Regions from separate parts of the Sanguibacter sp. TS_SC_8 genome, predicted to be linked through region 2. Evidence: riboswitches for the same ligand, from Rfam matches in the RefSeq annotation. Region 2 holds a riboswitch; each other region holds the start of a gene.
What was found. A riboswitch is a leader RNA that binds a small molecule or an ion and turns the genes downstream of it on or off. The one in region 2 is predicted to bind thiamine pyrophosphate.
Positions count from the first base shown of each region.

Region 1: it holds a riboswitch for thiamine pyrophosphate, as region 2 does, so the genes downstream of both, thiD (bifunctional hydroxymethylpyrimidine kinase/phosphomethylpyrimidine kinase) here and ACWA15_RS01440 (thiamine ABC transporter substrate-binding protein) in region 2, are expected to answer to the same signal.
Region 3: it holds a riboswitch for thiamine pyrophosphate, as region 2 does, so the genes downstream of both, thiC (phosphomethylpyrimidine synthase ThiC) here and ACWA15_RS01440 (thiamine ABC transporter substrate-binding protein) in region 2, are expected to answer to the same signal.

Region 1 is NZ_CM143955.1:1,738,054-1,742,565, reverse strand. It holds gene ACWA15_RS07890 (quinone oxidoreductase family protein) at 1-732, shown strand, start outside; gene ACWA15_RS07885 (hypothetical protein) at 753-1,007, shown strand; gene thiD (bifunctional hydroxymethylpyrimidine kinase/phosphomethylpyrimidine kinase) at 980-1,924, opposite strand; TPP riboswitch at 1,914-2,019, opposite strand; gene pheT (phenylalanine--tRNA ligase subunit beta) at 2,096-4,512, opposite strand, start outside.
Region 2 is NZ_CM143955.1:328,665-333,176, forward strand. It holds gene ACWA15_RS01430 (YbaB/EbfC family nucleoid-associated protein) at 1-265, opposite strand, end outside; gene ACWA15_RS01435 (DUF4235 domain-containing protein) at 435-698, opposite strand; TPP riboswitch at 794-898, shown strand; gene ACWA15_RS01440 (thiamine ABC transporter substrate-binding protein) at 950-2,035, shown strand; gene ACWA15_RS01445 (ABC transporter permease) at 2,333-3,952, shown strand; gene ACWA15_RS01450 (ABC transporter ATP-binding protein) at 3,952-4,512, shown strand, end outside.
Region 3 is NZ_CM143955.1:3,868,015-3,872,526, reverse strand. It holds gene nrdG (anaerobic ribonucleoside-triphosphate reductase activating protein) at 1-434, shown strand, start outside; gene clpB (ATP-dependent chaperone ClpB) at 597-3,227, shown strand; TPP riboswitch at 3,269-3,381, shown strand; gene thiC (phosphomethylpyrimidine synthase ThiC) at 3,371-4,512, shown strand, end outside.

The DNA of each region.
Region 1 (4,512 bases), 1.4 Mb from region 2:
GCATGGGCGGACTCACCGGCCTCCTACGCCGGGTACGTCCTCGTCGCGGCACAGCGCGCGCTGCCGGTCCCCCCGGGGATCGACCTCCAGGTCGCAGCAGCCCTGCCGCTGCAAGGGCTCACCGCCCACTACCTCGCGACGTCGACCTACCCGATCCGCGACGGCGACCAGGTGCTCGTCCACGCCGGGGCGGGCGGCGTCGGGCTGCTGCTCACCCAGCTCGCCGTCGCCCGCGGCGCGACCGTGGTCACCACCGTCTCCACCGCGGCCAAGGCCGAGCTCTCCCGGGGCGCCGGCGCCCACCACGTCATCAACTACGCCGACCTGACCGACCTGCCCTCCGAGCTGCCCGCGCTCGTGCGCGAGCTGACCGGCGGCGGGGTGCACGTCGTCTACGACTCGGTCGGGAAGGACACCTTCGACGCCTCGCTCGCCAGCCTGCGCCGGAGGGGCATGCTCGTGCTCTTCGGCGGGTCCTCTGGGCAGGTGGCCCCCTTCGACATCCAGCGGCTCAATGCCGGCGGCTCGCTCTACCTCACCCGCCCGACCCTCGGCGACTTCGTGTCCACCCGGGCGGAGCTGGTCTCCCGGTCGGACGAGCTGTTCGCCCACGTGCGCGCGGGGCGGCTGAGCGTGCGGGTCGGGGCGACCTTCCCGCTGGCCGAGGCCGCGGCCGCGCACACGGCGCTGGAAGGGCGCCGCACGACCGGCAAAGTCCTCCTGCTGCCCTGAGCACCGCTACCCTCGTGTCCATGATCAACAACTCCTGGGCCGACGGCGGCTACGAGGACCGCGGCCCGGCACCGTCCCGCGGGGTCCGGGTGGCCACGACCGTGGTCATCCTCCTCAGCACCGTCACCGGGGTCGCGTGGTTCGCCAAGGTCGGCCTGGACCAGTCCAAGGCCGACTGCTACACCAACGCCCCCGCCGGCTCGACGATGGCCGACGTGACGACGACGCTGCGCTGGCTGCCACCCGGCTACGACTGCGAGTACGACCAGCCCTGAGCGCCCACCAGGTGGTCGACCGGCCCCGCGCCGCGCCCCACCTGCAGGGCCGCGGCAGCCTCGATGGCGGCCGTGAGCCACGCCTTCGCCGTCCGGGCGCTCGCCGCCCAGTCGCCCAGGCGCGGCTGGACCGCCGCCAGGGCCGCCGACAACGAGCACCCCGTCCCGTGGGTGCTCGTGCTCGCCACCCGCCTGCCGGGCAGGACGACCGCGCCGTCACCGTCGACCAGCGCGTCGGGTGAACCCTGGCGGGCGCCGCCCGGCCCGTCGGTGCTCAGGTGCCCGCCCTTGACGAGCACCCTGGCCCCGCACCGCTGCCACAGCCGGCCACCCTGGGCAAGTGCGTCCTCCCAGGTCCGGGCCGTGGGTTCACCGAGCAGCGCAGCGAGCTCGGGGAGGTTGGGGGTGACGAGGTCGGCCAGGGCGAGCAGCCGGTGGATCCCCTGCTCGGCGTCGGGATCGAGCAGGCGGTGCCCGCTCGTGGACACCATGACCGGGTCAAGGACGACGACCGGGGGCCGCACCGCCCGGAGCCAGCCCTCGACCACCCGGGCGCAGCCCGCGTCGGCGAGCATGCCGATCTTCACCGAGTCCACGGTCACGTCATCGCTCACCGCGTGCAGTTGCTCGCGCAGGAAGTCCGGCGGCGGGACGTGGACGGCACGCACCCCGCGGGTGTTCTGCGCCACGAGCGCGGTCACCACCGCCATCCCGTAGGCGCCGTGCGCGGCGAACGACTTGAGGTCCGCGTGGATCCCGGCGCCGCCGGTCGGGTCGGTGCCGGCGATGCTGAGCACCCGGACCCGGGACGGCGCGGGGGCGGGCGGGCGTCCCGGTGGTGGGCCGGTGTCGGGTGCAGCCGGGTCGGATCGGTCGATGGCGTCGGCGTCGATGGCGTCGATGGCAGGGGTCAGCACTGGACATCCCTTCGCTAGTACGAGCTAGATCAGGTTCGACGGGTCTGGTCTCAGCCGCTCCTCCTCTCGGGCGGGCGGCACCCCGTGTCAGGTCAGACACTAACGGCCCGGTTCCCTCGAGGGGAACCGGGCCGTCAGCCAGCCGTCAGCCAGTCGTCAGCCGTGAAGCCGTCAGCCGCGCAGCTCGGCGCCGCACCGCGCGTGAGCCTGCGCGACCGCGGCCGTGCGGACGGCCGCGGTGTCCTCCGCGGTGAGGGTGCGGTCGCCCGCGCGCAGCCGCAGGGAGAAGGCCAGGGACTTCTTCCCCTCGCCCACCTGCTCTCCGGCGAAGACGTCGAAGAGCCGCAGCTCTTCGAGGAGGTCACCGGCGCCCGCGCGGACCGCGTCGAAGACGTCCTGGGCAGGCACCGCCGCGTCCACGACGAGCGCCAGGTCCTCCTTGGCGAGCGGGAACGTCGAGACCGGGGATCCCTGCAGCGGTTCGGTCGGTGCCGCCGCGAGCAGCACGTCGAGGTCGATCTCGAAGGCGACCGCACGGGCGGGCAGCCCGGTCCGCTCGATCACCTTCGGGTGCAGCTCACCGGCGTGACCGACGAACGTGCCGTCGGCCAGGGTGACCTGCGCGCAGCGGCCGGGGTGCCACGGCGCACGGTCGGTGTCCGGGCCGACCACGACGTCCACGCCGAGACGGTCGGCGACCAGCCGGACGGCCGCGATCGCGTCCGTCCAGTCCGCCGCGCGGCCCGGGCCCCACCAGCCCGGCAAGTCACGCTGACCGGCCAGCAGCCCCGCCACCTGACGGGGCTGGGCGGGCACGGCGTCGTGCAGGCGGGTGAGCTCGTCGGCGCTGGGGCGACGCGCCCCGGCCAGTGCCGGGGCCGCCGGGGCGCCGAGGACCGGGCGGGTCACCAGGCCCAGCTCGAAGAGCGCGAGGTCACCGGTCCCGCGGGCGACGTTGCGCCGCGCGGTGTCGAGCAGGGTGACGAGCAGGTTCGTGCGCATGAGGTTCTTCTCGGCGGACATGGGGTTGAGGACCCGCAGCGCCACGCGTCGTGCGTCGTCGGCGCCGAGCCCCAGGTCGTCGAGCTGTCCGGAGCCGATGAACGGGTAGCTCAGGGTCTCCACGAAACCCGCCTCGGCCAGCGCCCGGGCCACCGACCGGCGGCCCCGCTGTCCGGCGGTGAGGCCGCTCCCGGCCGGGGCGACCGGCAGGATCGAGGGGATGGTGTCGTAGCCGACGAGGCGGGCGACCTCCTCGACGAGCTCGGCCGAGCCGGTGAGGTCCGGGCGCCACGTGGGTACCAGGACGGCGACCCTCGCCTGCAGCCCGGCCCCCTCGAGGGAGGTCACCTCGCAGCCGATCTGACGGAGCACGTCGACCACCTGGTCGGCGGTGTAGGCCACCCCGACCAGACGCTCGGGCTCGGAGAGCTCAAAGGTGATCGGCGCCCGCTCGGGGAGGTCGGACAGGTCGCTGACGGCCGGGTCCGCGGTCCCGCCGCCGTGCTCGACGAGCAGATCGACGACGCGCTGAGCGGCGACGGCGGGCAGCATCGGGTCGACGCCGCGCTCGAAGCGCTTGGCCGCCTCGCTGGGCAGCTTGTGCCGGCGGGCGGTGCGGGCGATCGTCACCTGGTCGAAGTGCGCGGCCTCGATGAGCAGGTCGGTCGTGGAGGTGGTGACCTCGGTCTCGGCCCCGCCCATGACACCGGCCAGGCCGAGCACCCGCGCCCCGGTGCCTCCGGCGCTGTCGGTGATGAGCAGGTCCTCGGTGCTCAGCGCACGGTCCGCGCCGTCGAGGGTGGTCAGGCGCTCCCCGTCCTGGGCGCGGCGCACGACGATCGGGGCCACGAGGGTGGCCAGGTCGTAGGCGTGCAGCGGCTGGCCGAGGTCGAGCATGACGTAGTTCGTCACGTCGACGGCGAGGGAGATCGGTCGCATCCCGGCCTGGGTCAGGCGTCGCTGCATCCACGCCGGCGAGGGCGCCGCGGCGTCGACCCCGCGGACGATGCGGGTGACGAAACGGTCGCAGCCGACGCGGGCGTGGATCGGCGCGGAGTCGTCGACGACCACACCGAAGCCGTCCGGCGACGGCGCGGGCAGGGGCCCGCGTGCCAGGCCGAGGTCGGTGAAGACCGCGCCGGTGGAGTGAGAGAACTCCCGCGCGACGCCGCGCATGGAGAAGCAGTAGCCCCGGTCGGGCGTCACGTTGATCTCCAGGACCTCCTCGCCCAGACCCAGCAGCGCGATGGCGTCGCTCCCGGGGGTGGTCTCGTAGCCGTTGGCGGCGGTGTAGCCGAGCCGGTCGAGGACGATGATGCCGTCGTGGTCCTCACCCAGGCCGAGCTCGCGGGCCGAGCAGATCATCCCGTCGGAGACGTGGCCGTAGGTCTTGCGGGAGGCGATCGGGAACGGGCCAGGCAGGACAGCGCCAGGCAGCGCGGCCACGACGCGGTCACCGGCGACGAAGTTGTGCGCACCGCAGATGATCCCGCGCGGGATCGTGGGCCGGCCGCCGTCGTCGAGGGTGTTGTGCGCACCGACGTCGACCTGGCACCAGTTGATGACCTTGCCGTTCTTCTGCTCCT
Region 2 (4,512 bases):
CCCGCAGGTGTGCGCCCGCGTCAGCGATGCTCGCGAGCACGGCAGCGCGGAGCCCCGAGGCGTCCAACCGCATCGCCGCAGCGCTGAGCGTCACGTCCTGGACCAGCCCGCGGTGGTCCACGAGCGCGGTGACCTCGCCCCCGCGAGAATGCCCCGACCCGCGCAGCTCGGCGATCTCCACGGCCGCGCGGCGCGCCCGTGCGGCGTGCCGGTGGGCGGTCGCCAGAGCGTCCTGGACCTGGTCCGCGAGATCTTCCTCGGTCACGCCCCCACCCTCCGCCTGCATGAATTCCGCACCAGAGAGTACCCAATGTCGGCCGGGAAAAAGATGGGGAGAAGTCCCCCGCGAGGTGGGACGTGGTGCGCAGCGGAGAGCGCCCCCACCAGACCCGCGCTGCGGCGGTCCGGTGGGGGCGCTCTGGTGGCGCGGGCGGTCAGGCCTTGCGGTCAGCCATCCGGTTCGCGACCCGCGCGGTCCCGCGCGCGGCGAGGACCCGGGTGAGGGCCGCCGTCGCGCCGGTGACTGCGGCGAAGGTGACGATGCTGACCATCGTGGCGTCGTCGTCGTCCACGGATGCCGGGTTGTGTCCGGTGGCCTTGGTCCACAGGGCTGTGACGGCCCTCTGAGCCAGCCACCCGGCGCCGACCGACACGACGAGCGCTGCGAACTTGACGGACATCGACTGGTCCTGTGCCACGGTTCCTCCGAAGGTTTGATCACTGTCTTCCCTGATCACCTAACGCTAGTCGGCACAGCGCGGCCCCGCACACCACCCAGCGGAGGTAAACTCGTCGAGAACGACAGGGGAGCGCGATTCAGCGCTGAGAGTGCGGACTACCGCAGACCCTCGAACCTGATCCGGTTAGCACCGGTGTAGGGAGTCGGGAATCTCGCCACGCCCAGCGTGGTACCCCTTCTGTGGCGAACAGTCCAGGAGGACGCAGCACGATGAACACCATCCATGCACGACGCCGTTTCACCCGTCTCACCGCCACCGCCCTCGCGGGCGGGCTGGCTCTCACCCTCGGCGCCTGCGCCGAAGACCCCGACGCGGCCAAAGCGGACGGGTCGGACGGGGCGCCCACGACGCTCGACGTCGTCGTCCACGACTCCTTCTCCATCAGCGACGAGGCCAAGGCGGCCTTCGAGCAGGAGAGCGGGCTCACCCTCAACCTCATCACGACCGGGGACGGCGGGGCGCTCGCCAACAAGCTCGTGCTCACGACCGACGCACCGCTCGGAGACGTCGCCTTCGGGATCGACAACTCCTTCGCCTCCCGCGCCGTCGACGCAGGTGTCTTCACGCCCTACACCTCCCCGGCGCTGCCCGACTCCGCGAGCGACCTCCTCGTCGACGAAGGGTCACTCACCCCGATCGACTACGGCGACGTCTGCCTGAACATCGACACCGCATGGTTCGCCGACAACGGCGTGACCGTGCCCGCGACCCTGGCAGACCTCACGACGCCGGCCTACAAGGACCTCACGGTCGTGACCAACCCGGCCACCTCGAGCCCGGGGCTGTCCTTCCTCTTCGCCACCATCGGGGAGTTCGGCGAAGACGGGTACCTCGATTACTGGACCCAGCTCACCGACAACGGCCTCAAGGTCGTCGAAGGCTGGGAGGACGCGTACTACACCGACTTCACCGGTGGCGGAGGGGAGGGCGCCCGACCGATCGTGCTGTCCTACGCCTCCTCCCCGGCGTTCACGGTGAGCGAGGACGGGGCCTCCACCACGACGGCGGCGCTGCTGGGGACGTGCTTCCGGCAGGTGGAGTACGCGGGGGTGCTGGCCAACGGGTCGAACCCGGACGGTGCGCAGGAGTTCATCGACTTCCTGCTGGGGGAGACGTTCCAGGCTGAGGTGCCGGGGGCGATGTACATGTACCCGGTGAACCCGGATGTGGCGGTGCCGGCTGAGTGGGCTTCGTTCGCGCCGGTGCCTGAGGCGCCTATTGCGGTGGATGCTGCCTTGATCTCTGAGAACCGGGACTCGTGGATCAAGGACTGGACTGCTTCGGTGATTGGGTAGCTTGTGGGTTTGCCTGTGGTTGGGGTCGGGCGGGAGGAGGCGGGGCGCCCGTCCTGCCCGGGCGCTCCTTCGTCGCGCCTTGACGCCCACCACACCGGGACGGGCGCCCCGCCTCCTCCCTTCGTAGAAGGCTCACCTCGGGGGAGTGGGGAGTGGGCTGGGGTGGGCTCGCCTGCGGCATCGCTTACGGGGGGCTCGGCTTCGCCGTCGCGTACGGGCTCGGCTTCGCCATCGCGTACCTGGGGGCGGGTCGTTGCCTGGGCGGTTGCCGTTGCGGTGCCGGTCGCCTTCCTCGCGATGTTCTTCGTGTGGCCGGTGTCTTCGCTGGTGGGGCGCGGGTTCTGGGTGGACGGGACGCTCGATCTGAGCGGGTTTGCTGAGGTGTTCTCGGAGCGGCGGACGTGGCGGATCGTGGGGTTGACGGTGGGGCAGGGGGTGCTGGGGACGGTGCTGTCTGTGGGGTTGGGGGTGCCGGGGGCCTATGTGCTGTACCGGTGCTCGTTCCGGGGGCAGGGGGTGGTTCGGGCGCTGGTGACGGTGCCGTTCGTGCTGCCGACCGTGGTCGTGGGGGTGGCGTTTCGGGCGCTGCTGAGCGAGTCGGGGCCGCTGGGGTGGCTCGGGTGGGACGGGACGTTCGCGGCGATCATCGCGGCGCTCGTCTTCTTCAACTACTCCGTCGTGGTGCGCACGGTCGGGGGGCTGTGGGAGCACCTGGACCCGCGGGCCGAGCAGGCCGCCCGGGCGCTCGGTGCCTCACCGGCCCGGGCGTTCCGGACGGTGACCCTGCCGGCGCTCGCCCCGGCGATCGCCTCCGCCGCGGCCGTGGTGTTCCTCTTCTGTGCGACGGCCTTCGGGGTGGTCCTCGTCCTGGGCGGGCAGCGGTACGGGACGATCGAGACCGAGATCTGGATGCAGACCGTGCAGTTCCTCGACCTGCGCACCGCCGCGGTGCTCTCCGTCGCCCAGCTCGTCATCGTCTCGATCGCACTGTGGGTGGCCTCCCGGGCGCGCTCGCGCCGCGAGCACGCGCTCAACCTCTCCGCGACCACCCGGTCCACCCACCCGCTGCGGCTGCGCGGACCCCGTGGTCGCCTCGGCGCCGACGCGCTGCCGACCGCGGTGACCGTCGTCGTGGTGGGGGTGCTGCTCGTCTGGCCGCTGGCCAACCTCGTCGCGAAGTCGCTGCGCACGCCGTCGGGCTGGGGGCTGGGGAACTACGCGGCGCTCGGGACCACCGGAGGCCGGAACGCGCTCACCGTGACCGTGTGGGAAGCGGCGGCCACGTCGCTGCGGACCGCGGCCGGGGCGACCGCGATCGCGCTCGTCGTCGGCGGCCTCGTCGCGCTCGTGGTGAGCCGGCGCCCGCGCGCACCGCGCGCCCGCCGCGCGATCTCGGCCATGGACTCCGTCTTCATGCTGCCGCTCGGGGTGTCCGCGGTGACCGTCGGGTTCGGCTTCCTCATCACCTTGGACAAGCCGCTCGGGCTGGACATCGACCTGCGCACCTCCGGGCTGCTCGTGCCGATCGCGCAGGCGGTTGTCGCGACGCCGCTCGTGGTCCGCACGGTGCTGCCGGTGCTGCGCGCCATCGACCCGCGCCAGCGCGAGGCCGCCGCCACCCTCGGCGCGCCGCCCAGGAAGGTGCTCGCCACGGTCGACTGGCCGATCGCCGCCCGCTCCCTCGGCCTGGCCATCGGCTTCGCCTTCGCCGTCTCCCTCGGGGAGTTCGGCGCGACGTCCTTCCTCGCCCGCCCCGAGACCGCGACCCTGCCGATCGTCATCTTCCGCCTCATCGGCCGTCCGGGCGCCGAGAACTACGGCATGGCGCTCGCGGCCTCGGTCGTCCTCGCCCTCATCACCGCGACCGTCATGCTCCTCGCGGAGCGGCTGCGCGGAGAACGAACAGGAGAGTTCTGATGGTTGCCATCGATCACGTCGCCGCAGTTCCCGGCGCAGGCTCCTCGCTGCCCGACGCCGGTGCCCGCCCCGCGCAGGACGCGGCGGCTGGGCAGGACCGCGGGCAAGAACGTGTCGCCGGGCTGCGGATCGACGACGTCGTGGTGACCTACCCGGCCACGCAGACCCGCCGCCGCGAGTCGGCCGGGGCCGTGACAGCGGTCGACCACGTCACCCTCACCATCGCGCCCGGGGAGGTCGTGGCGCTGCTCGGGCCGTCCGGGTGCGGCAAGTCGAGTCTGCTGCGCGCCGTCGCCGGCCTCGAGCCGGTGGCCGGCGGGCGGGTGCTGTGGGACGGCGCCGACGTCGGGCACGTGCCGGTGCACCTGCGCGGCTTCGGCCTGATGTTCCAGGACGGTCAGCTCTTCGCCCACCGCAACGTCGCCGGCAACGTCGAGTACGGGCTGCGTATGCACGGCGTGCCCAAGGCAGCCCGGCGCGCCCGCGTGGCCGAGCTGCTCGACGTCGTCGGGCTCCCGGGGAGCGAGGACCGGTCGGTAGCGACCATGTCGGGTGGGGAG
Region 3 (4,512 bases), 560 kb from region 2:
TCCGGTACGGCCAGCCCTACACCCGTGAGCTCGAGGACCGGATCATCGCGGACCTGTCCAAGGACTACGTCCAGGGGCTCACGCTGCTCGGGGGGGAGCCGTTCCTCAACACCGAGGTGTGCCTCGCGCTCGTCACGCGGGTCCGAGCCGAGCTCGGCGACACCAAGGACGTGTGGTCCTGGACCGGGTACACCTTCGAGGAGCTCCTGCTCGAGAGCCCTGACAAGCTCACCCTGCTCAACCAGGTCGACGTCCTCGTGGACGGCCGGTTCGAGCTGTCCCAGCGCGACCTCAGCCTGCAGTTCCGGGGCAGCCGCAACCAGCGGGTGCTCGACGTCCAGCGCTCGTTGAGCGCGGGCGCGGCGGTCGGGTGGGCGAAGAGCCTGGACGCCGAGCGGACCTACGAGCAGATCGAGAGGCGCGCCCTGATCTAGGTGCCGGGCGGGTCTGCGGGCCGCCCTGGGAGGGGAGCCTTGGGTAGGAAGTACGGTGGCGAGACAGAGTTGAGTGGAATACGCTCAAGTTTGAGGATGTTGGCGACAGTAGATCAGCTCGACATCAGCCAGACATCGGCTCGCACGTCAGACGGAGGACCCATGGATCTCAACCTCACCACTCTCGCCCAGGAAGCGCTCGCCGGGGCCATCCAGAGCGCGACCGCCGCAGGCAACCCCCAGGTGGAGCCGGTCCACCTGCTCGACGCGCTGCTGCTCCAGCAGTCCGGCACCACGCCCGGGCTGCTCAAGGAGGCCGGGGTCGACGCCCAGGCCGTCGGCGCCGCGACGCGCCGCGCCCTCGTGGCGCTGCCCACGGTCTCCGGCTCCGCCGTCGCGCAGCCCACGCTCTCCTCGGCGATGTCCGCGGTGCTGCAGCGCGCCCGCAAGGAGCAGGCCGACCTCGAGGACGACTACATCTCGACCGAACACCTGCTGCTCGGCCTCGCCGCCGCGCCGTCCCCGGCCGCCGACCTCCTCAAGAGCGCCGGCGCGACCCGCGACAAGCTCGCCGCCGCGGTCCCCGTCGTGCGCGGAGGCAAGCGGGTGACCAGCGCCAACCCGGAAGGCACCTACGAGGCGCTGGGCAAGTACGGCGTCGACCTCACCGAGGCAGCCCGCGAGGGCAAGCTCGACCCGGTCATCGGGCGTGACTCCGAGATCCGCCGGGTGGTCCAGGTGCTCAGCCGCCGGACCAAGAACAACCCCGTGCTCATCGGTGACCCCGGTGTCGGCAAGACCGCCGTCGTGGAGGGACTCGCCCAGCGGATCGTCGCCGGCGACGTCCCCGACTCCCTCAAGGGCAAGCGCCTCATCTCCCTCGACCTGGCGGCCATGGTCGCCGGCGCGAAGTACCGCGGGGAGTTCGAGGAACGCCTCAAGGCGGTCCTGGAGGAGATCAAGGGGTCCGACGGCGAGATCGTCACGTTCATCGACGAACTGCACACGGTCGTCGGCGCCGGCGCGGGCGGCGAGGGCGCGATGGACGCGGGCAACATGCTCAAGCCCATGCTCGCCCGCGGCGAGCTGCGCCTGGTCGGCGCGACCACGCTCGACGAGTACCGCCAGCACATCGAGAAGGACCCCGCGCTCGAGCGCCGGTTCCAGCAGGTATTTGTGGGCGAACCGTCCGTGGAAGACACGGTCGCGATCCTGCGCGGGCTGAAGTCCCGCTACGAGGCGCACCACCGGGTGACCATCTCCGACGCCGCGCTCGTCGCGGCCGCCTCCCTCTCCGACCGCTACATCACCGGCCGCAAGCTCCCCGACAAGGCGATCGACCTCGTCGACGAGGCGGCCTCACGGCTGCGGATGGAGATGGACTCCTCCCCGGTCGAGATCGACGTGCTCCAGCGCGCCGTGACGCGCCTGGAGATGGAGGAGCTCGCGCTGGAGAAGTCCGACGACGAGGCCTCCCGCGCGCGCCTGGGCGCGCTGAGGGCCAACCTCGCCGACCGCAAGGAGGAGCTCGTCGCGCTCAACGCCCGCTGGGCCGCCGAGAAGGGCGGCTTCAACCGGGTGGGAGAGCTGCGCGAGAAGCTCGCCGACCTCGACACCCGCGCCGCACGCGCCGAGCGGGACGCGGACCTGGAGACGGCGTCGCGCATCCGGTACGGGGAGATCCCGGCCCTGGAGCGCGAGCTGGCCGACGCCGAGCGTGCCGAGATCTCCGAGAGCACCGAGAGCTCCGCCGACCGTCCCGCCCCGCTGGTGGGCGACAAGGTCGACGCCGACGAGATCGCCGAGGTCGTCTCCGCCTGGACCGGGATCCCGGCCGGGCGGATGCTCCAGGGCGAGAGCGAGAAGCTGCTGTCCATGGAGAAGGTCATCGGCGAGCGGCTGATCGGGCAGAAGGCCGCCGTGGCGACCGTGGCCGACGCCGTCCGCCGGGCGCGGGCCGGGGTCTCCGACCCCAACCGGCCCACCGGCTCCTTCCTCTTCCTGGGCCCCACCGGCGTCGGCAAGACCGAGCTGGCCAAGGCGCTCGCGGACTTCCTGTTCGACGACGAGCGCGCCATGGTGCGCATCGACATGTCCGAGTACTCCGAGAAGCACTCGGTGGCCCGCCTCGTCGGGGCGCCCCCGGGCTACGTCGGCTACGAGGAGGGCGGCCAGCTCACCGAGGCGGTGCGACGTCGCCCCTACTCCGTCGTGCTCTTCGACGAGGTGGAGAAGGCCCACCCGGAGGTCTTCGACATCCTGCTCCAGGTGCTCGACGACGGCCGCCTCACCGACGGCCAGGGCCGCACGGTCGACTTCCGCAACGTCATCCTCGTGCTGACCTCCAACCTTGGCTCCCAGTACCTCGTCGACCCGCTGCTCGACGCGGGCGCCAAGCGCGCCTCGGTCATGCAGGCGGTGCGGGAGGCGTTCAAGCCGGAGTTCCTCAACCGGCTCGACGACGTGGTCCTCTTCGACCCCCTCGACCTGGACGAGCTCGGCTACATCGTCGACATCCAGGTGACCGAGCTCGGGCGCCGGCTGACCGACCGCCGGCTCGAGCTCGAGGTCACCGACGCAGCCCGGGAGTGGCTGGCGATCGAGGGCTTCGACCCGGCGTACGGGGCGCGCCCGCTGCGCCGCCTGGTCCAGCGCGAGATCGGGGACCGGCTCGCCCGCAAGATCCTCGCGGGAGAGATCGCCGACGGCGACCACGTCGTGGTCGACCGCCCGGTGGACGGAGCCGACGGCGTAGACGCAGGTCAAGGTCTTGTGCTGGAGGTCCGTGGCTGACTCTTCGACGTGTGGTGGTGTGAGGTACTGTGCCTGCACAACCACATACCCACGGGAGTTCGCAGCAGCGAACTGAGAGGGCGGCTCACGCGCCGCCGACCGTTTGAACCTGTTCGGATCATGCCGACGTAGGGAGACGCTCGATGAGCAGCAGTGCTGTGCGCAGATCAGTGACGACCGGACCCATCACCGGGTCCACGAAGATCTACACCCCGGTCGCCGGGGCTCCCGGGCTCCGGGTCCCCGGCCGCCGGGTGCACCTCACCAACGGCGAGCACCTCGACCTCTACGACACCTCCGGGCCCTACACCGACTCCGCTCCCGGTGCGCTGCCCATCGACGTGGCCGCCGGTCTGGCGCCGGTGCGCAGCAGCTGGCGACGCCCGGACCCGGTCCAGGGCGCCGCCACCCAGCTGGCCTGGGCGCGGGCCGGCGTGGTCACCGACGAGATGCGCTTCGTCGCAGCCCGCGAAGGGGTCCCGGTGGAGCTCGTGCTCGACGAGGTGGCCCGCGGACGGGCGGTGATCCCCGCCAACCGCAACCACCCCGAGTCCGAGCCGATGATCATCGGCAAGGCCTTCGGGGTGAAGATCAACGCCAACATCGGCAACTCCGCGGTGACCTCCTCGATCGAGGAGGAGGTGGAGAAGATGGTCTGGGCGGCCCGCTGGGGAGCTGACACCTTGATGGACCTGTCCACCGGGAAGGACATCCACGAGACCCGGGAGTGGATCCTGCGGAACTCCCCGATCCCGGTCGGGACCGTCCCGATCTACCAGGCGCTCGAGAAGGTCAAGGGGGACCCGACCCTCCTCACCTGGGAGGTGTACCGGGACACCGTGATCGAGCAGTGCGAGCAGGGCGTCGACTACATGACGGTGCACGCCGGGGTGCTGCTGCGGTACATCCCGCTGACTGCGGCCCGGGTGACCGGGATCGTCTCGCGCGGCGGGGCGATCATGGCTGCCTGGTGCCTGGCCCGCCACGAGGAGTCGTTCCTCTACACCCACTTCGCCGAGCTGTGCGAGATCCTGCGACGCTATGACGTGACCTTCTCCCTCGGGGACGGGCTGCGCCCGGGGTCCATCGCCGACGCCAACGACGCCGCCCAGTTCGCCGAGCTGGCGACGCTGGGGGAGCTCACCAAGGTCGCCAAGTCCTACGGCGTGCAGGTGATGATCGAAGGTCCCGGGCACGTGCCCATGCACAAGATCGTCGAGAACGTCCGCCTCGAGGAAGAGCTGTGCGAGGAGGCGCCGTTCTACACCCTGGGCCCGCTGGCCAC